DNA from 3 places in the Mycobacterium sp. NGS54 genome. Region 1 is predicted to be linked to each of the others. Evidence: predicted binding sites of a transcription regulator. Region 1 holds the regulator's gene; each other region holds the start of a gene.
What was found. The regulator LexA, encoded in region 1, represses DNA repair genes until DNA is damaged. The targets are predictions, from matches to a motif close to CGAACANNTGTTCG.
Positions count from the first base shown of each region.

Region 1 (6,791 bases):
GGACGAGGCGACCGGCTCGGCGGCGATGCGGCTCACCGACTACCTCAGCCGCGACCTGCGCATCACCCAGGGCAAGGGCTCGGTCATCGAAACCGCGTGGAACGCGGAGGGCTGGGTCGGGGTGGCCGGGCGCGTCGTCAACGACGGCGTCCGACAGGTCGATTGAGTTCAGGGCTGGCGGTGCAGCACGGCCACCAGGTGGTCCTGCAGGGGTTGTCCCACGCCACCCATGCGCAGCGTGTAGGACAGCTCGTCGCCGTCGATGCGCAGCGAACGGCCAAGGGCGGTCACTTCTTTGGCGCTCGGGGCCAGCCCGATCGCGGTGCTGGACAGCTCCACGTCGATGCGGCCGCCGGTCAGCGTGTACGTGCCGGTCTCGATCTCGGTGATGCCGTTCGGGTGGGCGACGATCAGCTCGACGGCGCCCGGGCGGGGCACGCGGAAATATCCCGTTTCGCCGTGCAAGGGCCTGCCGTCGGCCACCGCCTTGGTCTTTTGCGAGTAGGTCAGGAACGGCTTGCCGACGTGGGCGAACACGACTTCCTCGACATACTCGAACGGCTGGATGGTCGGGTAGAAGCCTGAGCCGCGGCCGGCCCAGGTCCCCAGCAGCGGTGCCAGCGCCTCCAGATCGGGATGCAAGTCAGGCGGCATGACCGCTAGCCTAGCGAGTGGCCGGCTCCGGATCCGTCGGCGCGTTGCGGTGCGCGCGCAGCGCCTCGATCTCGCGCTCGAAGTCCTCGGCGGACGAAAACGACCGGTACACCGAGGCGAACCGCAGGTAAGCCACCTCGTCGAGGTCGCGCAGCGGGCCGAGGATGGCCAGGCCGACCTCGTGGCTGGGCACCTCCGGCGACCCGGCGGCGCGCACCGTGTCTTCGACTTGCTGGGCAAGCAGATTCAGCGCGTCGTCGTCGACCTGGCGGCCCTGGCAGGCCCGCCGAACGCCGCTGACCACCTTCTCCCTACTGAAGGGCTCAGTGACGCCGCTGCGTTTGACCACGGCCAACACCGCCGTCTCGACGGTGGTGAAGCGCCGCCCGCACTCGGGGCACGACCGGCGGCGCCGGATCGCCTGGCCCTCATCGGTTTCCCGCGAGTCGATCACCCGGGAATCCGGATGGCGGCAGAACGGACAGTGCATGACCGCTCCTTCGCCGTGCTCACCTGCGGGCCCGCAGAACACTCCGAGCGTACCCGCTTCGCGGGCTCAGCCGACCGGTGCGATCAGCGTCTGGCCCGCGGCCAGCGCGGGCGAGTTCAGGTCGTTGAGCTCGCGGATGCGATCGGCGACCTGGCGGGCCGGCGCGTCGGGCGCCACCCGGTGAGCGACGTCCTGCAGCGACTCGCCGGGCTCAACCCGCACGACGGCCAACCGATCGGGCACCGCGGCGGCCGATCCCGGCGAGTCGCCGTTGACCGCCTGCCCGAAGTTGGCGACCAGGCCCAGCCACAGCGTGATGACCCCGGCGACCAGCGCCAGCCCCAGCGTCGTCGCCAACGTGACGGGACGCCGGCGGTGCGGGGCGACCGACATCGCGACGCCGGTGCCGTGGTAGCGCAGCGGCGCGCCCGCCGGCCTCGCCGGGCCGGGGCGGCGGGAACGGGTCAGGCCGTCCCGGCCGGGACGAAGCGCCGGCACCGGTCCGTTGACCGGGCGCCGAACGCTGCTGGTACGCGGCGAGACGGTGTAGGTGATTGTCATCTTGCGTTCCTCCGGTCAGGTTGTTCTCGCTCGTGTGTTCGACTATATCGCTCGTGTGTTCGATATCCGAACATTTGAGCGAAGCGTGTCGAGCAAGCAAAACGCTAGACCGCACCACCGACAAATTCGGATGCGCGACCTCTGACATGCAGCACAGGTACCCATTCCTCGCGAAAGTTACACGCATGTGATTCAGCAGCTATAGGGTCTTGACGCCCCTGCCCTAAGGGTCTTTCGACCCCCGGCGACACGCCAGTCGAACACATGTTTGATTCTTGGCCGCCCTCCCGCTACATTCGGTGCATGAGCGACAGCAACGACACTCCCTCGATCGGCTCATCCGTTGATTCATCGCTGACCGAACGGCAGCGCACCATCCTGAACGTCATCCGCGAGTCGGTCACCAGCCGCGGCTACCCGCCGAGCATCAGGGAAATCGGCGACGCCGTCGGCCTGACGTCGACGTCGTCGGTGGCCCACCAGCTGCGCACCCTGGAGCGCAAGGGCTACCTGCGCCGCGACCCGAACCGGCCGCGGGCCGTGGACGTGCGCGGCAGCGAGGAGACCACCGAGGCGGCGCCCGTCACCGACGTCGCCGGTTCGGACGCGTTGCCCGAACCCAGTTACGTCCCGGTGCTTGGGCGCATCGCGGCCGGTGGGCCGATCCTCGCCGAGGAGGCCGTCGAGGACGTCTTCCCGCTGCCCCGTGAGCTGGTCGGCGAGGGCACGCTGTTCCTGCTCAAGGTGGTGGGCGACTCGATGGTCGAGGCCGCGATCTGCGACGGCGACTGGGTGGTGGTGCGCCAGCAGCACGTCGCCGACAACGGTGACATCGTCGCCGCCATGATCGACGGCGAGGCCACCGTGAAGACGTTCAAGCGCGCGGGCGGTCAGGTGTGGCTGATGCCGCACAACCCGGCGTTCGATCCGATACCGGGCAACGACGCGACCGTGCTCGGCAAGGTCGTCACGGTGATCCGCAAGGTCTAGCGACCTGCTCAGTCGGCCTTGATGAAGCCGTTGGTCTGCGCGACTTCCTCACTGGCCAACCAGATTTCGGCCAGCGTGTCGTGGTAGAGCGCGCTGCCCGGGGTGTAATACAGCCCGGAACGGGCGCTGGCCTTGATCGGGTAACCGTCCGGCGCCTGGTAAGGATCGTCCAGCGGCAGGTGGATCGTCGGGCGGCCGCCGACGACGGGCGCGGCTGGCGCCCCTACGGCCGCGTCGGGGGCCGATTCCGGCGGCTCCTCCTCGTCCGTCTCCGCGTGGTGGCGCCCGGCTCGGGCGCCCGCGCCGGCGGCTAGCGCCTCCGCGGCCGCCGCGGCGTCGGCGGCGTCGACATCCTCGGGTTCGGCCTCCAGGTAGTCGGTGTCCGGTTCCCCGGCGACCGGCACGTCGCCGATGTACGCGGCCTCCGGAGGGGTGCGCGGAACCGCGACGTCCGGATAGCCGGGGTCGGCGTACTCGTCCTCCTCGTAGCCGGTCACGTATTCGGTGCCCGGGTAGTCGGCATCCTCACCGGCGACTTCGGGGTAACCGGCCTCCGCCTCGGGGACGTCGTCGTAGCCGGCCTCCGCCAGCCCGGCTCCCGAGACGAGCGGGATGGAATCGGTGTCCACCGCGTCGGGGTCCTCGTCCTCCTCGAAGGCCCCGGCGTCAGCCAGGCGCGTCCAGCTGACTCGCGGCGCCGGCCCGGCGTCGTCCGGCGGCTCATGCTCGGGTGACTCCGCGCCGAGCGGGGCGTAGTCGGGGGAAAGCTCGGCGTCGTCGTGGCCCCAGTGCCCGTCGGCGGGGGCCTCGTAGCCGGCGGCGACCAAGTCGCGCTCGGACTCGTAGGTTGCGGTGTCGCCGGCGCGGCGCCGACGCCGACGCCGGCGCCAGGCGAAGGCCAGCAGCACCGCCAGCAGGATCAGCACCAGCACCGGGATCGCGGCGAGCAGCCACCACCACTGCCAGGTGAACTTCTTGGCGTGCGAGGGCATCGCCACGGTGCTCGGCTGGTTCTGCCCGGACACCTGCAGGCCGGACAGCAAGGGGGCCAGGTTCGACGGGTCGGTGGCGAAGGAGTTCTTCGCCCGGTTCCAGGAGATCTTGCCGCCGGTGAACTGCTGCGAAATCACGTCGCCGTCCACCGCCTGGTCGCCGACCGGGGCGCCCAGCTTGCCGCTGGGCCCGCGCAGCTTGTCCCACGCGGCCTTCATCGCGCCGCGCACGACGAACGCGCCGTGATCGGAGGTCCAGAAGATCACCGGCCGATCGGCGGCGGCGAACGTGGCGATCCGGCTGGACGGCCCGATGCCGCCGTCGGCCTCGTTGGCGGTGGGGAAACCGAGGTCGCTGCCGGCCGGGCCGCCCAGCGACTCGTACTTGGCGAGGATGTCGGTCTCGAGTGCGTTCGCGCCGGTGGCCGGGTTGAAGAACACCTTGCCGCCGGCGAAGTTCTGGGCGACCCCGTCACCGCCGATCGGATACGACCCGCCCTGCTTGGCGCCCAGCGGGCCACCGGCCCCGCCGGCCGCGCGCCAGGCCATGTTGATGGCCGCGTTGGGATCGATGGCCACCTGCAGGCCCTTGAGCTGGTCGGCCAGCGCCGCCGGGTTGGTGGTGAACTCCTTGGACTTCCGGTTCCAGGAGATCTCGCCGCCGCTGAACTTCTGGGAGGTGACCTCACCGGCGTAGCTTTCGTCGCCGACCGGCGCCCCGAGCACGCCGCCGGAGCTGCCGAGCTTGTCCCAGGCGGCGTTCAGCGCGCCGCGCACCACGAACGCGCCGTGGTCGGACGTCCAGAAGATCACCGGCTTGTCGCTGGCGGAGAAGGTGGCCACGCGGCTGTCCGGTCCGGCCAGGCCGGGCACCTCGTTGATAGTGGGGAATCCCAGATCGCTGCCGGCGGGGCCGCCGAGCGACTCGTATTTGTCCAGGATGGGCCCGTAAACGAACTTGGCGCCGGTGTCGGTGGTGTAGAACATCTTGCCGCCGTCGAAGTCCAGCGCGAATCCGTCGCCGGCGGGGTACACGTCGCCCTTGCGGGGGCCGAGCGGTGAGGTGTCGCCGCCGGCCTTCTCCCAGGCGGCCATCATGGCGGCCTCCGCGTCGCCGATAGGAGACGCCGAAGCGGCGGGGGCCAGCAGTGCGGCCGCCGTCACCATGGTCGCCACGCCGACCAGCGCGCGCCCGATCAGCTTGCGCATTCGACCTCTCTGCCCGTTCACCAAGCCTCCCAGGCCCGTATACCTGGCCCTGCCGCACCTGCGGACCCGTGACGCACCGCGTTTTCGCCGGGCTCGCATAACTTTGCCCTTGCCGGGGAGAAATGCGAAGTCAAATTACAAAAATTGCGAAAACGGAGACCGCGCCGATGTCGAAATGATGCGAGACCATGCCCGTACCGCGACCGACCACGGCTTCCGGCGCCGGGATCGCCCGCGTGGCGATGTGTGACTACGCACTCGGTATACGAGAAACACATGTGCCGACGGTACGTGAGGCCATTAGCTGGTGGTCAATCTACCCGGCCAATAGACCAATTGAGCCATTCGTCGGGGCCAACCCGGTGCCCGCGCCTGTAGTCCTTGCGCGGCAACCGGATTGCTCAGACGCCGAGGCTGCGGCCGATGATCTCCTTCATGATCTCGGTCGTGCCGCCGTAGATCGTCTGCACCCGCGCGTCGAGATAGGCTCGGGCGACGGGATATTCGCGCATGTAGCCGTAGCCGCCGTGCAGCTGCAGGCAGCGGTCTATCAGGTGCACCTGCTTCTCGGTGGAATACCACTTGGCCATCGCGGCCTGCTCGGCCGTCAGCTTCCCGTCCAGGTGCAGGCGGACGAATTCGTCGACCATGATGCGCACCACGGTGGCCTCGGTGGCCAGCTCGGCGAGCAGGAACCGGCTGTTCTGGAAACTGCCGATGGGCTTGCCAAAGGCCTTGCGCTCCTTGGTGTATTGCAGCGTCTGCTCCAGCACGCCTTCCATCGCCGCCGCGGCCATGACCGCGATGTTGATCCGTTCCTGCGGCAGGTTCTGCATGAGGTAGATGAACCCCATGCCCTCCTCGCCGAGCAGGTTCTCGGCCGGCACCTTGACGTCGCTGAACGACAGCTCGGCGGTGTCCTGCGCGTCCAGGCCGATCTTGTCCAGGTGGCGGCCCCGTTCGAAGCCCTCCATGCCGCGCTCGACGGCCAGCAGGCTGAAACCTTGCGCGCCCTTCTCGGGATCGGTCTGGGCGACCACGATCACCAGGTCGGAGTTGATCCCGTTGGTAATGAACGTCTTTGACCCGTTCAGCACGTAGTGATCGCCCTGCTTGACCGCGCGGGTCTTGATGCCCTGCAGGTCGCTGCCCGTTCCCGGCTCGGTCATCGCGATCGCCGTGATCATCTCCCCGGTGCAGAACTTGGGCAGCCAGCGCTGCTTCTGCTCTTCGTTGGCCAGCTTCAGCAGGTACGGCGCGATGATGTCGTTGTGTAGCCCGAAGCCGATCCCGCTGTAGCGCCCGAGGGTGGTCTCCTCGGTGATGATCGTGTTGTAGCGGAAGTCGGGGTTGCCGCCGCCGCCGTATTCCTCGGGCACGGCCATCCCCAGGAAGCCCTGCTTGCCGGCCTCGAGCCACACGCCGCGGTCGACGATCTTCGCCTTCTCCCATTCGTCGTGGTAGGGCGCCACGTGGCGATCGAGGAACGCGCGATAGGACTCTCGGAACAAATCGTGCTCGGGCTCGAAAAGAGTGCGCTCGTACTTGATGGCACCGCTCATGGATGACCTCCGCTGACCTCCGATGGGACTCTGCCGCCCAAGATATACCAACCAGCCGGTTGGTCGGCGCCGGGTGCGGTCTCGGCGCGCAGGTGGCGGGCTAGTCGGCGGAGAACTCGCGCAGGCTGGCGGCCAGCGCGACGGGAACGCGGGCGCGGATGCGGGTGCCGTCGGCGTTGTGCTCCTCCTGCTGGACGCGCCCGCCGGCGTGCAGCCGGGCGACCAGGTCGCCGCGGTCGTACGGGATCACGACGTCGACGGCGGTGTCGGTGGGGGCCGCCAGTTCGGTCATCCGCCGCCGCAGGTCATCGATGCCCTCGCCGGTGTGCGCGG
Region 1 is NZ_JCALCS010000002.1:691,317-698,107, forward strand. It holds gene AC5Y5E_RS08020 (PhzF family phenazine biosynthesis protein) at 1-166, shown strand, start outside; gene AC5Y5E_RS08025 (peroxynitrite isomerase) at 169-654, opposite strand; gene nrdR (transcriptional regulator NrdR) at 665-1,144, opposite strand; gene AC5Y5E_RS08035 (LysM peptidoglycan-binding domain-containing protein) at 1,211-1,705, opposite strand; gene lexA (transcriptional repressor LexA) at 2,009-2,695, shown strand; gene AC5Y5E_RS08045 (LGFP repeat-containing protein) at 2,704-4,917, opposite strand; gene AC5Y5E_RS08050 (acyl-CoA dehydrogenase family protein) at 5,298-6,458, opposite strand; gene hflX (GTPase HflX) at 6,559-6,791, opposite strand, start outside.

Region 2 (6,791 bases), 170 kb from region 1:
CCGCTCCGACGAAGAGGCCCACGCGCGGCTCGACAAGACCTTCGACAGCGGAGACCCCGAGCTACTGGCCCACTACCGGGCGCTGGCTGCCGACCACCTGGAGGTCGTCGCCGGCGACAAGGGCGAGGCCGACCTCGGCCTGGACCGGCAGACCTGGCGGCGGCTGGCCGACACGGTCGACCTGATCGTCGACCCCGCGGCGCTGGTCAACCACGTGCTGCCGTACAGCGAGCTGTTCGGGCCCAACGCGGTGGGCACCGCCGAGCTGATCCGGCTGGCGCTCACCACCAGGCAGAAGCCGTACGTCTACGTGTCGACGATCGGCGTGGGCGACCAGATCGAGCCGGGCAAGTTCGTCGAGGACGCCGACATCCGGCAGATCAGCCCGACGCGGGCGATCAACGACGCCTACGCCAACGGCTACGGGAACAGCAAGTGGGCCGGCGAGGTGCTGCTGCGCGAGGCGCACGACCTGTGCGGCCTGCCCGTGGCGGTGTTCCGGTGCGACATGATCCTGGCCGACACCACCTACGCGGGCCAGCTCAACCTGCCGGACATGTTCACCAGGATGATGCTGAGCCTGGTCGCCACCGGCGTCGCGCCCGGTTCGTTCTACGAGCTGGACGCCGACGGCAACCGGCAGCGGGCGCACTACGACGGCCTTCCGGTCGAGTTCATCGCCGCCGCGATCTCCACGTTGGTGCCGACCGAGGGGTTCGAGACGTACCACGTGATGAACCCCTACGACGACGGCATCGGCCTCGACGAGTACGTCGACTGGCTGATCGACGCCGGTTACCCGATCCAGCGCATCGCCGAGCACGGCGAGTGGTTGCGCCGGTTCGAGGGGTCGATGCGGGCCCTGCCGGAACGCCAGCGCCAGTACTCGCTGCTGCCGCTGCTGCACAACTACCAGAAGCCCGAGAAGCCGCTGCGGGGTTCGCTGGCGCCGACCGACCGGTTCCGCGCCGCGGTGCAGGAGGCGAAAATCGGCCCGGACAAAGACATTCCGCATGTCTCCCCGCCGATCATCGTCAAGTACGTCACCGACCTGCAGCTGCTTGGACTGCTGTAAACACCAATGCGATCGCCCAGCCCCCTTCGGGGCTGGGCGATTCGCTTTATCCGGAGACTCAGCCCTGCGGATGCGGCCAGCGCAGGTACGCCGCGTTCGGCGACCCCGCTTCGCGCTGGCGGCGCCAGCCACGCTCCATGCGGGGCTTGGTCAGCGCGCCCGACGACACCGCCGACGACTCCTCGAGGCCGGACGCATACGCAGGCTCCCCGCCCGGCGCAGCTGCATCGGACTCGCCATAGCCCAGTGATTCGACGTCGCGCGCGAGCCGGACGGCCGTGCGCGCCAGGACCACCCCGCCCACGAAGATGATCAGCGCGCCGAGACCCGAGAAGTAGGAAACCTCGAGCGCGGCCCGCTTGCGTTCGGTCGCGGCGATCGGGTCGCCGGCGGATCCGATGCCCAGCAGCGGAGCGATCTGCCCGCCGACCACGAACCAGGCGCCGGACAGCACCGCGAGCCAGCCGCCCAGCATCGCGGCGATGCGGTTGCCGGCGACGATCAGCAGCAGTCCCCCCACCACCGTGGCGCCGCCCGGGAGCACCTCGAGCCAGCCCCGCGCGGTCGTCCACGCCCAGTCGCGGTCGGGCGTGTACGCGAAGTTGAAGTGCGGACCGACGAACGGGATCAACGCACCCCAGGCGCCGAGGATCACCAGGATCAATCCGCTGATCGCGCCGCGCGAGCGCGGCATGGTCAACACGCCTGGATGGTCCCTATCTGCGTATTTCATTCCATCTCCTCAATTGAAGCCGGGCCGATTTCCGGCCCCCCGGGAGTACCCGACCCGGCCGCGATATAACACCGCGCGGGCAGAAGGAGCGGCAAAGCGTGACCAGTGGGGCTGCTGTTCCTGGTGTTACGAGGACAGGCCGAGCACCAGCAGCACGATGGCGATCACCGGCAGCGTGCCCTGGATCACCGCGGCGCGCGCCTTGTCACGCGCGGAGAACAGCAGCACCATCGCGGCGGCGGCCATGGATCCCACGCCGGCGAGAACGAGCGCGACGCCCACGGCCTTGTCGCCCATGATCACCGGGGGAATGCCGAGGATGGTGACGATCGCGAGAAACAGGTTGTAGAAGCCCTGGTTGAAGGCGAGCAGCCGGGTGGTCTCGGCCTCCTCGGGCGTCGTGCCGAAGATGGCGCGGGTGCGCGCCGAGGTCCAGGTCAGCGACTCCATCGTGAAGATGTACACGTGCAGTAGGGCGGCCAGCCCGGCGAACACCAACCCGGCGGTGATCATCGCTCCTCCTCGCTAGTCGAAGACCCAAGAACCATACCGAGCCGCCGTCGCCCTGGCGCGCAAAAAGCACCGGCGGCCCCTCAGGAACTACCGGTGCTCTCGCGCGGTCAGCGGGCTGGCACTAGACGCCGGCGTGATGGTGCCGGCGGAACAGGCCACCGCGGTGGAAGAAGCCGCCGCGGGCGGGCTCCTCGGCCCGCACGTCGCGAGGTGATTCGTCGTACCCGGCCGGTTCCGGTGCCGGCGTCGCGGCGACCGGTGCCGGTTCGGCCACTGCGACGTCCCGGACGTCGCGCGCATGCCGGACCGCGACGCGCGCCAGGGCGGCGCCGCCGAGGAACACGATCAGCGCGCCCAGCCCGGTGAAGTAGGTGACCTCGAGCAGCGCCCGTTTCAGGTCCGTCGCCGCCACCGGCTGGCCGACGTCGCCGATGTTCAGCGTCGCGGCGAACGCCCGGCCGACCACGAACCAGGCGCCGGCGAACACCGCCAGCCAGCCGCCGAGCATGGCGCTGGACCGGCTGCCCGCGACGAGCAGGATCAGGCCGCCCACCGCGGCGACGACGCCGGGCAACACCTCCAGCCAGCCTTTGGCGGCCGTCCACGTCCAGGCCGGGTCGACGGAATACGTCCACCTGATCAGGGGTCCGATGAACGGGGCCAGCGCCCCCCATGCACCCAAGAGGATCAGGAGCAGCCCGGACACCGCACCGCGGGTGCGTGGCATGTATGCCGTGCGTGGGCTTTCATAGTCAGGACCAGTGCGCCTCATCAGAATCTCCTCCGCCGAGCGGTTTGCTGATGCTGACGGGTACCCGGGTCGGCGGTGGCGTAACCGGCGCTAGTCGAAGAGGCCCGGTTGCCCGAGGCCGGCCGCCCCGGCGGGCGGGGTCAGGCCCAGGTGCGTCCAGGCCTGGGCGGTGGCCACCCGGCCTCGCGGGGTGCGCGCGACCATGCCCGCCCGCACCAAGAAGGGCTCGCACACCTCCTCGACGGTCGCGGGCTCCTCGCCCACCGCCACCGCCAGCGTCGAAACCCCGACCGGGCCGCCACCGAAGCCGCGGGTCAGCGCCGACAGCACCGCCCGGTCCAGGCGGTCGAGGCCGAGCTCGTCGACGTCGTAGACCGCCAGCGCGGACTTGGCCACGTCGCGGGTGATGACGCCGTCGGCGCGGACCTCGGCGAAGTCGCGCACGCGGCGCAGCAGCCGGTTGGCGATGCGCGGGGTCCCGCGCGAGCGGCGCGCGATCTCGGTGCCCGCGTCGGCGCCCAGCTCGATGCCGAGGATCCCGGCGGACCGGGCCAGCACCCGCTCCAGCTCGGCGGGCTCGTAGAAGTCCATGTGCGCGGTGAATCCGAACCGGTCGCGCAGCGGGCCGGTCAGCGCGCCGGACCGGGTGGTCGCGCCGACCAGCGTGAAGGGGGCCACCTCCAGCGGAATCGACGTCGCCCCAGGCCCTTTGCCGACCACCACGTCGACCCGGAAGTCCTCCATGGCCAGGTAGAGCATCTCCTCGGCGGGCCGCGCGATGCGGTGGATCTCGTCGATGAACAACACGTCGTGCTCGACCAGGTTGGACAGCATCGCGGCCAGGTCGCCGGCCCGTTCCAGCGCCGGGCCGGACGTCACCCGCAACGACGAGCCGAGCTCCGCCGCGATGATCATCGCCAGCGAGGTCTTGCCCAGCCCCGGCGGGCCGGACAGCAGGATGTGATCCGGTGTGCCGCCGCGGTTCTTGGCGCCCTCGATGACCAGTTGCAGCTGCTCGCGCACGCGCGACTGCCCGATGAACTCCCGCAGCGAGCGGGGCCGCAGGCTGACGTCGATGTCGCCCTCGCCGACGGTCAGCGCCGGCGAGACGTCGCGTTCGGAGAAGTCGTCGCTCACCGGGACTTACCCAGCAGGGACAGGGCGGCCCGCAACGCGCTGGACGTCGTCGCGTCGTGATCGCCGGCCAGCACCTTGTCGGTGGCCTCCTCGGCCTGCTTGGCGGCGAAACCCAGCCCGACCAGCGCCTCCACCACGGGGCTGCGCACCGCGTGGCCGTTGACCAGCGGTGCGCCCCCGGCCACGACCCCGCCGACCTTGTCGCGCAACTCCAACACCATCCGCTCGGCGCCGCGTTTGCCGATGCCGGGCACCCGGGTCAGGGCGGTGACGTCGCCGTCGTGCAGCACCTGTCGCAGCGTGGCGGCGTCGTGCACGGCCAGCGTCGCCATCGCCAGCCGGGGCCCGACCCCCGACACCGACAGCAGCGTCAGAAACAGGTCGCGGGTCTGCGCGTCGATGAACCCGTACAGCGTCATCGAGTCCTCGCGCACGACCATCGCGGTGATCAGCCTGGCCTCGGTCCCCTGCCGCAGCGTCGCCAGCGTCGACGGCGTGGCGTTGACCCGGTAACCGACGCCGGCCGCCTCGATCACGACGTGGTCGAGCGCCACCTCGAGCACCTCACCGCGCACCGATGCGATCATCGGGCGACCGCCTTGCGCTTCGCCGCCAACTTGGCCCGGTAGGCGTGCCGTTGCTGCGCCGCCAAGGCCTCCGCCTTGGCCATCCGGGCGATCATCGGCGCCCGCCAGCTGTGGCAGATCGCCAGCGCCAGCGCGTCGGCCGCGTCGGCCGGCGTCGGTTTCGTCTGCAGCGCAAGGATTTTGGTGACCATCGTGGTGACCTGCGCCTTGTCGGCCAACCCGTTGCCGGTCACCGCGGCCTTCACCTCGGTGGGGGTATGGAAGTGAACGTCGATGCCGCGCCGGGCCGCCGCCAGCGTAACCACGCCGCCGGCCTGCGCGGTGCCCATCACCGTCGACACGTTGTGCTGGGAGAACACCCGCTCGATGGCCACCACGTCCGGCCGGTGGGTGTCCAGCCAGTGCTCGACGGCATCGCTGACGGCCAGCAGCCGCTTGGTCAGCGGCGCGTCCGACGCGGTACGCACCACGTCGACGTCGAGCGCCACGACGTTGCGCCCGCCGCCGCTCTCCACCACCGCCAGGCCGCATCGGGTCAGCCCCGGGTCGACGCCCATCACGCGCATTTGCCGGCTCCTTCGTACGAACAGCTGTTCGATAGCCTAACCGGCGGCACCGACGGCACCCGGCAGGACACGCTGCCACCGGGTAAAAGCTGTTAACTTATAGCCTCACGTTCGCTCTAGCAGTGCGGCAACGGAAGGTTTGGCGTGGGAACACTCCTGCTCGTCCTCGCGGCGGTGCTGTTCATCGCGTCGGTCGTTGTGCTGGTCATCGCTTTGCGGCGGCCCAAGAAGCCTGCCCGCTCGGCCGGGCGTGCCGATCCGCTGTCGTTCAACGCCATGCCGCAGTTCGGGCCCCGCCAACTCGGGCCCGGCGCCATCGTCAGCTACGGCGGAGTCGACCTGGTGGTCCGCGGGTCCGTGACGTTTCGCGAGGGCCCGTTCGTGTGGTGGGAGCACCTGCTGGAGGGCGGCGACCAGCCGATCTGGCTGAGCGTCGAGGAGGACGACGGGCGCCTGGAGCTGGCGATGTGGGTGACCCGCAAGGACCTTTCGTTGCAGCCGGGCGACCAGTACGTCATCGACGGCGTGGCGTTCCACGAAACGGAGCGCGGCCGGGCGTCCTACACGACCGAGGGCACCACCGGCCTGCCCGCCGGCGGTGAGATGGAATTCCTCGACTGCACCAACGCCGACGAGACGGCCCTGCTCTCCTTCGAGCGCTGGGCCCCGGACATGCCGTGGGAGGTTTCGACGGGCAAGTCCGTGGTGCCCGGCGAGTTGACCGTCTACCCAGCGCCCCCACCCTCCTCGCCGTAGGAGCGCGTCGGTGCCCCTCCATCAGCTCGCCGTGACTCCGGCGGACGTATCCGGGGAAAGGCTGGGGCTCGCGCTCAACGCGCCCGCGCCGGCGCCGCTGGCCACCTGTTCCCTCGAGCATCCCGGCGGCGGCGCGCTGCTGCTCGGTGTGCTCGGCGCGTCGCATGTCGTCGCGGTCGAGCACGCGAAAGGCCGTTTCTCCGAACAGGTTTCGTGCACCGCCCGCGGCATCGGCGGCGACCTGCCGCGGCGCACCGACGCGCCCGGTTACCGCCTGCGGTCGCGCACCGAGACGCACGACGAGGCGAGCTTCCGCCGGCTGGCCGGCGAGCTTCGCGAACGCTGCGCGCGGCGGCCGGGCTGGCTCGGGGGCACCTTCCCCGGCGACGACGCCGCGCTGACCGCCCTGGCCGCCGAGCCCGACGGCGCCGGATGGCGTTGGCAGACCTGGCATCTGTACCCTCGGCCGGGCTCCGGCGGCGTGGTGGTGCACACCGACAGCCGGTGGCGCCCGTGAGCCGCAACCGCCTGTTCCTGATCTCCGGGGCGCTGGCCGTCGCGGCCGTCGTGTCCCTGGTCTTCGGAATCATCTTGCAGCAGAAGGACATCGGGTCCTACATCGCGAGCCACTACCACGAGTACTCCCACGACGTGAACGGAACGCGCTACCAGT
Region 2 is NZ_JCALCS010000002.1:522,311-529,101, forward strand. It holds gene car (carboxylic acid reductase) at 1-1,075, shown strand, start outside; gene AC5Y5E_RS07090 (hypothetical protein) at 1,134-1,808, opposite strand; gene AC5Y5E_RS07095 (DUF1304 domain-containing protein) at 1,935-2,321, opposite strand; gene AC5Y5E_RS07100 (hypothetical protein) at 2,443-3,093, opposite strand; gene ruvB (Holliday junction branch migration DNA helicase RuvB) at 3,163-4,209, opposite strand; gene ruvA (Holliday junction branch migration protein RuvA) at 4,206-4,796, opposite strand; gene ruvC (crossover junction endodeoxyribonuclease RuvC) at 4,793-5,362, opposite strand; gene AC5Y5E_RS07120 (DUF4178 domain-containing protein) at 5,507-6,118, shown strand; gene AC5Y5E_RS07125 (DUF2617 family protein) at 6,129-6,635, shown strand; gene AC5Y5E_RS07130 (DUF4247 domain-containing protein) at 6,632-6,791, shown strand, end outside.
Region 2: ruvC (crossover junction endodeoxyribonuclease RuvC) is a predicted target of LexA. The motif match lies at 5,380-5,393, and genes of this name have one in related genera.

Region 3 (6,791 bases), on a different contig from region 1:
GGGACAGGCCGAGCCCGTCGATCAGCACGCGCCGGTCGACGAGGTCGAGCGCCTTGTCGACCTCGCCTGCCTTCAGCAACAGGTCGACGTCGCAGGCGAGTCCGTCGCCGGCATAGGCGGGCGGGGGAATGGGCAGCTGCTCGGCTTCGCGGGGTTCCAGCTCCAAGATGCCCCCACCGTAGCTGCGGCCCACGATCTCGGCGAAGGCGAACGTCACGCTGTTGTGAAAAACGGCGGCCAGCGCGCTCGCGTCGACGCCGGGCGCGAGCCGGACCCGGTGCACGGTGTCGGTGCTCGTCGCCGCGGCGGCGTTGACGGTCAGCCGCGGCGACCGGTGGATCTGGCGCAGCAGGAACAGGTCGGGCATCCACAGCGACGGGGTGATCCACCACGGCTCGCGGATCGAGCACTTGTAGCCCCGGTGCACACCGGCGGCCTCCCCGGCTTCGATGTGGCCCAGGAGGGCGGTGTCGGCCGGCTCGGGCGGCGCGTCGAGCAGCCACGTCCGATGCCCCGCGGCGAGATCGCTTGCGCGGCAGTCGCCGTCGTAAACCAGCCCGGACAGCTGCACGCTGCGGGAAACGAGCGGGACGCAGTGCGGCGTCAGCGCGAGTTCGTCGGCCTGCTCGTCGGTGAAGGTGAAGAAGCTGTTGCGGCCCGTCACGATCCCGACGTCCACGTCGGCGAGCGAGCCGAGCCTGGCCATGGCCGGCGCCGCCTTGAGCCCGCGCAGCAGCCGGATCGCGGCGGGATCCAGGAAGTACTTGGTCCACTTCTCCTTCTCGTGCAGCAGCGCGGGGGCCCACGCGGCATCGAGTTCCGCGCCCGCCAAGGCCTCCGCGTCGCTGAGGTGAACCGTGCGCATGCGCGCCGGACCCGGCCCGGCGACCCCACAGAACAACACGACCTCCTGCAGGACGCCGTCGAACACCAACCGCTCGAACGTCACCAGCGTGATCTCGCGGAACCGGCTCAGCAGGAACTCGCGCAGCGGCGCGGCGTAGCCGACCTGCAGCAACTCGGCCGGAAGGACCAGGCCCACCCGTCCGCCATCGCGCACCAGGACCGCGCTCGCGACGACGAACGGGACCCAGGCGTTGGTCAGCCGGCTGGGGCGCAGCCCCTCGCGGCGCATCAGCTCCAGCGCCGGGTCGCGCTGATCGGGTGCCCAGTTGCCGAAGCGGATGTAGGGCGGGTTGCCGGCGACGCCGTCCCAGCCGCCGGGTTCGGCACGGGCCAGCCAGGTGAACAGGCTCTCGGCGTCGACGGGCGCGAACCGCCGGGCCTTGGCCGCTTCGTCGGCGATCAGCTCGACGCCGCGCACCCGGTCGCTGAGCCCGGCCAGCTCGCGCAGGATGCGGCCGTCGCCGCAGGACGGTTCGACGATGCGCGGGCCGGCCTCGCGGACCCAGTGGGCCAGGAACCGCGCGACGGGGGAGGGGGTGTAGTAGCCGCCGCGGACCTTGTCGGCCGACGCCGCCGCCTTGCCCGCGAAACGCATGGGCTCAGTATTACTTGCGCAGCAGCAGATCCCCGGGTTCCGGCGCGGTGCGCGGCCCGGGCGGCACCCCGGCGGCCTCAGAGGCGTAGCCGATCGCGATGGCGCCCAACGGCTCCCAGTCGGCGGGCAGCTCGAGCTCGGCGCGGACCAGGTCGGCGGCGAAGATCGTCGAGCCGATCCAGCAGCTGCCCACGCCGCGCACCGCGAGCGCGACCAGCAGCGCCTGCACGGCCGCCCCGACCGCGACCGTGAACATGGTGCGTTCGGCGGCGGTGCGGGCGGCGTCGGGATAGGCGTGGGCGCCCTCGGGGACCAGGAACGGGATGACGACCTCGGGCGCGTCGTAGAGGATCTGGCCGCGCGCCACCCGCCGCTCGACCGAGTCGGCGGGCCGGCCGTCCCCGGTGAGGTCGGAGCGCCACTTGTCCTTCATGCGGTCCAGCAGCCGGATCCGGGTGGCCGGGGTGCGCAGCCACACGAACCGGACCGGCCGGGTGTGGTGGGGGGCCGGCGCGGTGAGCGCCTCGGCGACGGCGGCCTCGATCAGCTCGGGTGGCACCGGCTCGGCGCTGAACCGGCGCACCGACCGGCGCAACAGCTGGGCCTGGCGGCGGCCCAGGTCGAGGGCCTCGGCGGTGCCGAGCCAGAACAGGTCCTCCTCGCCGGGCCGCAGCAGCTGCCGCGCCGTCGTGCCGTCGTCGGTCACGACGCTGCCGGGCAGCCCTCGCACCACGGCCACCGGCATCGCGGTCAGCTTGCCCTTGACCAGATCGGCGGCGGCCGCGACCTCGTCGGCGATCGCGATCTCGGTGACCACCAGCTCGTTGCCGTGCGCATCGACGGCCCCCGAATAGCCGTGCAGCACACGAAGGCCCGCCGCGCCGACGGCCGCGTCGGTCTGCCCGTTGCGCCAGGCGCGGCCCATCGTGTCGGTGATGACCACGGCGGCGACGACGCCGAGGCGCTCGCGCAGCCCGGCGCGCAGCGCGGCGGCGCTGGCGTCGGGGTCGACCGGCAGCAGCGCCAGCTCGTCGCGGCCGACGTTGGACCCGTCCACCCCGGCGGCGGCCTGGACCAGGCCGAGCCGGTTCTCGGTGATCAGCGTCTGGCCCTTGCGCGCCAGCACGCGCACGGCCTCGTCGTCGACCAGCTTGCGGCGCAGCCGGTCGCGCTCCTCGGCGTCCCGCGGGGCCGGCACCAGGCGGCCCTCGCATTTGGACACCACCTTGCTGGTCACCACCACGACGTCGCCGTCGCGCAGCCAGGGCGCCGCGGCGGCGACGGCCGCGCCCAGGTCGTCGCCGGGCCGGAATTCGGGGAGCCCGGTGACGGGGAGGATCTCGATCGCCGCGCCGGTGCCGTGCTCGGTCACAGGCTCACGCCCGCGAGCTCCAGCCCCGCGGCGACCATCTCGGCAGTCGCCTTGGGGTCGCGCATGATCAGCGGAACCGCGCGCACCGCCACCCCCTCGATGTGGGCCTCATCGCCCTCGTGAATCAGCCAGCAATCCAATATCCCGGTGGACCGTCGCGCCCCGTAGTGCCGGCCGACCGCCTCCGCGGTGGATTGGACCCCGATCACCGAAAGGCATGCATCGGCCATGCCGCGCAACGGTTTTCCGCCGATGATCGGCGAGTAGCCTACGACCGGGGACTTGGCCGCGCGCAAGGCCCCGCGAATGCCGGGGACCGCCAGGATGGCGCCGACGCTGACCACCGGGTTGGACGGCGCGAGCAGGATCACGTCGGCCTCGCCGATGGCCGCCACCGCTTCGGCTGTGGCGCTGGCCTTTTCGGCGCCGACGAACGCGAAGCTGTGCGTGGGCACCTGGGCCCGGTGGCGCACCCACCACTCCTGGAAGTGAATCGCGCGACGGCCGTCGTCGGCGGGATCGGTGATCACCACGTGCGTCTCGCAGCGGTCGTCGGTGGCCGGCAGCAGGCGCGCGCCCGGTTGCCAGCGGTCGCACAGCGCGGTGGTGATCTGCGACAGCGGGTAGCCCGCGTTGAGCATCTGGGTACGCACCAGGTGGGTGCCCAGGTCGCGGTCGCCGAGCCCGAACCAGTCCGGCTGCACGCCGTAGCGCGCCAATTCCTCTTTGGCGTGCCAGGTTTCGTCGCGATGACCCCACCCTCGCTCCGGGTCGACACCTCCACCTAAGGTGTACATGCAGGTGTCCAAATCCGGACAGACGCGCACCCCGTGGATCCACGCGTCGTCGCCGACGTTGACGACCGCGGTCAGTTCGTGTCCGCCGCCGTCTGGGCCCTGTTGCGAAAACTGACCGAGCCCGAGCAGCTGTTGAACCCCCAGCAGGAACCGGGCGCCGCCCACCCCGCCGACCAAAACCGTGACCTTCACTTGACCTTCACAGGGCTCGACAGTACTGCCCGCGTGGGGACTGTGATCGACACGCCGAAGGCCGCAAAACAACGGAAACGCCGGAATTTGGTCACGAGATGATATGGAAATTCGCCATTACGCTTGACCAGGCAGGTCAACAAGTGTCTAATCACATCAGTGTCATTTCCCGGTTGGCCGGCCGATTCCGGTGTCGCAGACCGAGATTCGATCACATGTTCGAATTGTCTGTACATCAGAACAGTGGGAACTCACTCACTCTCTCAAATCAAACCTGAGGAGGCGGACGAAGCATGTCTTATGAGCACCTTCGGGGCGTTATGACAAGCACACCGCACAGCACCATCGGCGCGATGCCGGCGGCACCCGTCCGCCCGCACCTGACTGTGGTTCCCGACGCCCCAGTCGCTTTCGAGCCCGAGCCCGAGCCGCTGCCGACCCCGGATCAGTGGCAGGACCGCGCGCTGTGCGCGCAAACGGATCCCGAGGCCTTCTTCCCGGAGAAGGGCGGCTCCACCCGCGAGGCCAAGAAGATCTGCCTCGGTTGCGAGGTACGCCACGAGTGCCTCGAGTACGCCCTGGCCCATGACGAGCGCTTCGGCATCTGGGGCGGCCTCTCCGAGCGCGAGCGCCGCCGCCTCAAGCGCGGCATCATCTGACCCCGGCGCGCGCCCGCAACGTCATTCGTCGTCGATCGTGGGATCGATGACCGAGGGCTCGACGTCCAGGTAGATGGCCACCTGGGCCACCAGGATTTCGTGCAGCAACTCGCCAAGTTCGACGGTGTCCTTGGCCCGTCTCTCAATCGGCTTGCGGAACAAGACAATTCGTGCCCGCGTGGAGTTGCCGCGGACGTCGACGCCGGCCGGGATCAAGCGGGCGAGCGCGATCGGCCCGTCGGCGATCACCTCGGGCGGCCACTGCACGGCATCGGGATCCTTCGCGGCGATGCGGGGGATTTCGTCGACCGCCACGTCGAGCTCCGAGACGCGTTCGTGCCAGCGCCGCTCGATCGGTTCGTAGGCCTCCAGCACCGCCATGTCGAACCGCTCGGCCCGGCTTCGCCAGCCCGGCACCGTCGGCGGTAGCAACGGGCCCCGCATATCGCGGCCCCGGCGCGACGCACGGTAGGAAGCCGAACGGCGCCGCGACCGATCGCTTTGCGGGGAGCCGCGGGAATCGCCGCGGGAATCGCTCATCGGGCCGATGGTAACGGTTGGGAATCGCGGGTCGTGCGGATGCGCGTGTCCGGCGCTTCCACGACGTTTCCGCACGATAGCCTTTCGATCGTGAACGTTCCCCGTCGCTGTTGCCGGCCCGGGTGTCCGCACTATGCCGTGGCGACCTTGACGTTCGTCTACTCGGACTCGACGGCAGTGGTTGGCCCCCTGGCCACCGCGCGGGAACCGCACTCGTGGGACCTGTGTGTCGGCCACGCCGGCCGGATCACCGCACCCCGCGGGTGGGAGCTGGTGCGGCACGCCGGACCCCTCCTTTCCGAGCCCGCCCATCCGGACGAGGACGACCTGGTCGCCCTGGCCGACGCGGTGCGCGAGGGTCGCCCGGCCGACGCGGCCATGCCGTACGGGGCCGCGCCGGTCAACGGCTTTGCCGATCCCCACATTCAGCACGCGGGGGCCCATGCCACCGCGCCGAGCAGCGGGCTGCTCGCGCCTCCCGAACATCGTTCCGGCCGGCGCCGGGGCCATCTGCGGGTGTTGCCCGACCCGGCTGACTAGCCGCGGCTAACGCGCCACAGGTTTTTCCCGGGCCGATAGGCTGGCGCCAAGAGCCACACTGTCAGGAGCGTCAGGAGTTTCGCATGCCCCGGTCCGCCGCGACCGTTCGCCGTGTCGTCAAGGCATACGACGTGCGCGGGCTGGTCGGCGAGGAGCTCGACGAGTCACTGGTCACCGACCTCGGCGCCGCGTTCGCCAGGCTGATGCGCGCCGAGGGGGCCAGCCGGGTGGCCATCGGCCACGACATGCGGGACAGTTCGCCGGGGCTGGCCGCCGCGTTCGCGGGCGGGGTGACCGGCCAGGGCCTCGACGTGGTGCGCATCGGCCTGGCGTCCACCGACCAGCTCTATTTCGCCTCGGGGTTGCTGGACTGCCCCGGCGCGATGTTCACCGCGAGCCACAACCCGGCCGCCTACAACGGCATCAAGCTGTGCCGGGCCGGCGCCAAACCGGTGGGCGCCGACACCGGGCTGGGCGTGATCACCGAGGACGTGATCGCCGGGGTCGCGGCGAACGACGGGCAACCCGGCACGGTCACCGATCAGGACGTGCTCGCGGACTACGGGACGTTCCTGCGGTCGCTGGTGAACACCTCCGGGCTGCGCCCGCTGCGGGTGGCCGTGGACGCCGGCAACGGCATGGCCGGCCACACCGCCCCGGCGGTGCTCGGCGCGATCGACTCGATCACGCTGTTGCCGTTGTACTTCGAGCTCGACGGCTCGTTCCCCAACCACGAGGCCAACCCGCTCGACCCGGCCAACCTGGTGGACCTGCAGAAGTTCGTCCGCGACAGCGGCGCCGATATCGGGCTGGCCTTCGACGGCGACGCCGACCGGTGCTTCGTGGTCGACGAGGGCGGCCACCTGGTTTCGCCGTCGACGGTGACCAGCCTGGTGGCCGCGCGCGAACTGGGCCGCGAGATCGGCGCCACGATCATCCACAACGTGATCACCTCCCGCGCGGTGCCCGAGCTGGTCACCGAACGCGGCGGCACACCGCTGCGCTCGCGGGTCGGCCACTCCTATATCAAGGGCCTGATGGCCGACACCGGCGCGATCTTCGGCGGCGAGCATTCCGCGCACTACTACTTCCGCGACTTCTGGGGCGCCGACTCGGGGATGCTGGCGGCGCTGTACGTGCTCGCCGCGCTCGGCGAGCAGGACCGGCCGCTGTCGGAACTGACCGCCGAC
Region 3 is NZ_JCALCS010000001.1:568,764-575,554, reverse strand. It holds gene AC5Y5E_RS02845 (Eco57I restriction-modification methylase domain-containing protein) at 1-1,501, opposite strand, end outside; gene AC5Y5E_RS02840 (coenzyme F420-0:L-glutamate ligase) at 1,512-2,873, opposite strand; gene cofD (2-phospho-L-lactate transferase) at 2,870-3,862, opposite strand; gene AC5Y5E_RS02830 (WhiB family transcriptional regulator) at 4,183-4,521, shown strand; gene AC5Y5E_RS02825 (metallopeptidase family protein) at 4,543-4,965, opposite strand; gene AC5Y5E_RS02820 (DUF3499 domain-containing protein) at 5,152-5,601, shown strand; gene AC5Y5E_RS02815 (phosphomannomutase/phosphoglucomutase) at 5,685-6,791, shown strand, end outside.
Region 3: cofD (2-phospho-L-lactate transferase) is a predicted target of LexA. The motif match lies at 4,071-4,084, and genes of this name have one in related genera.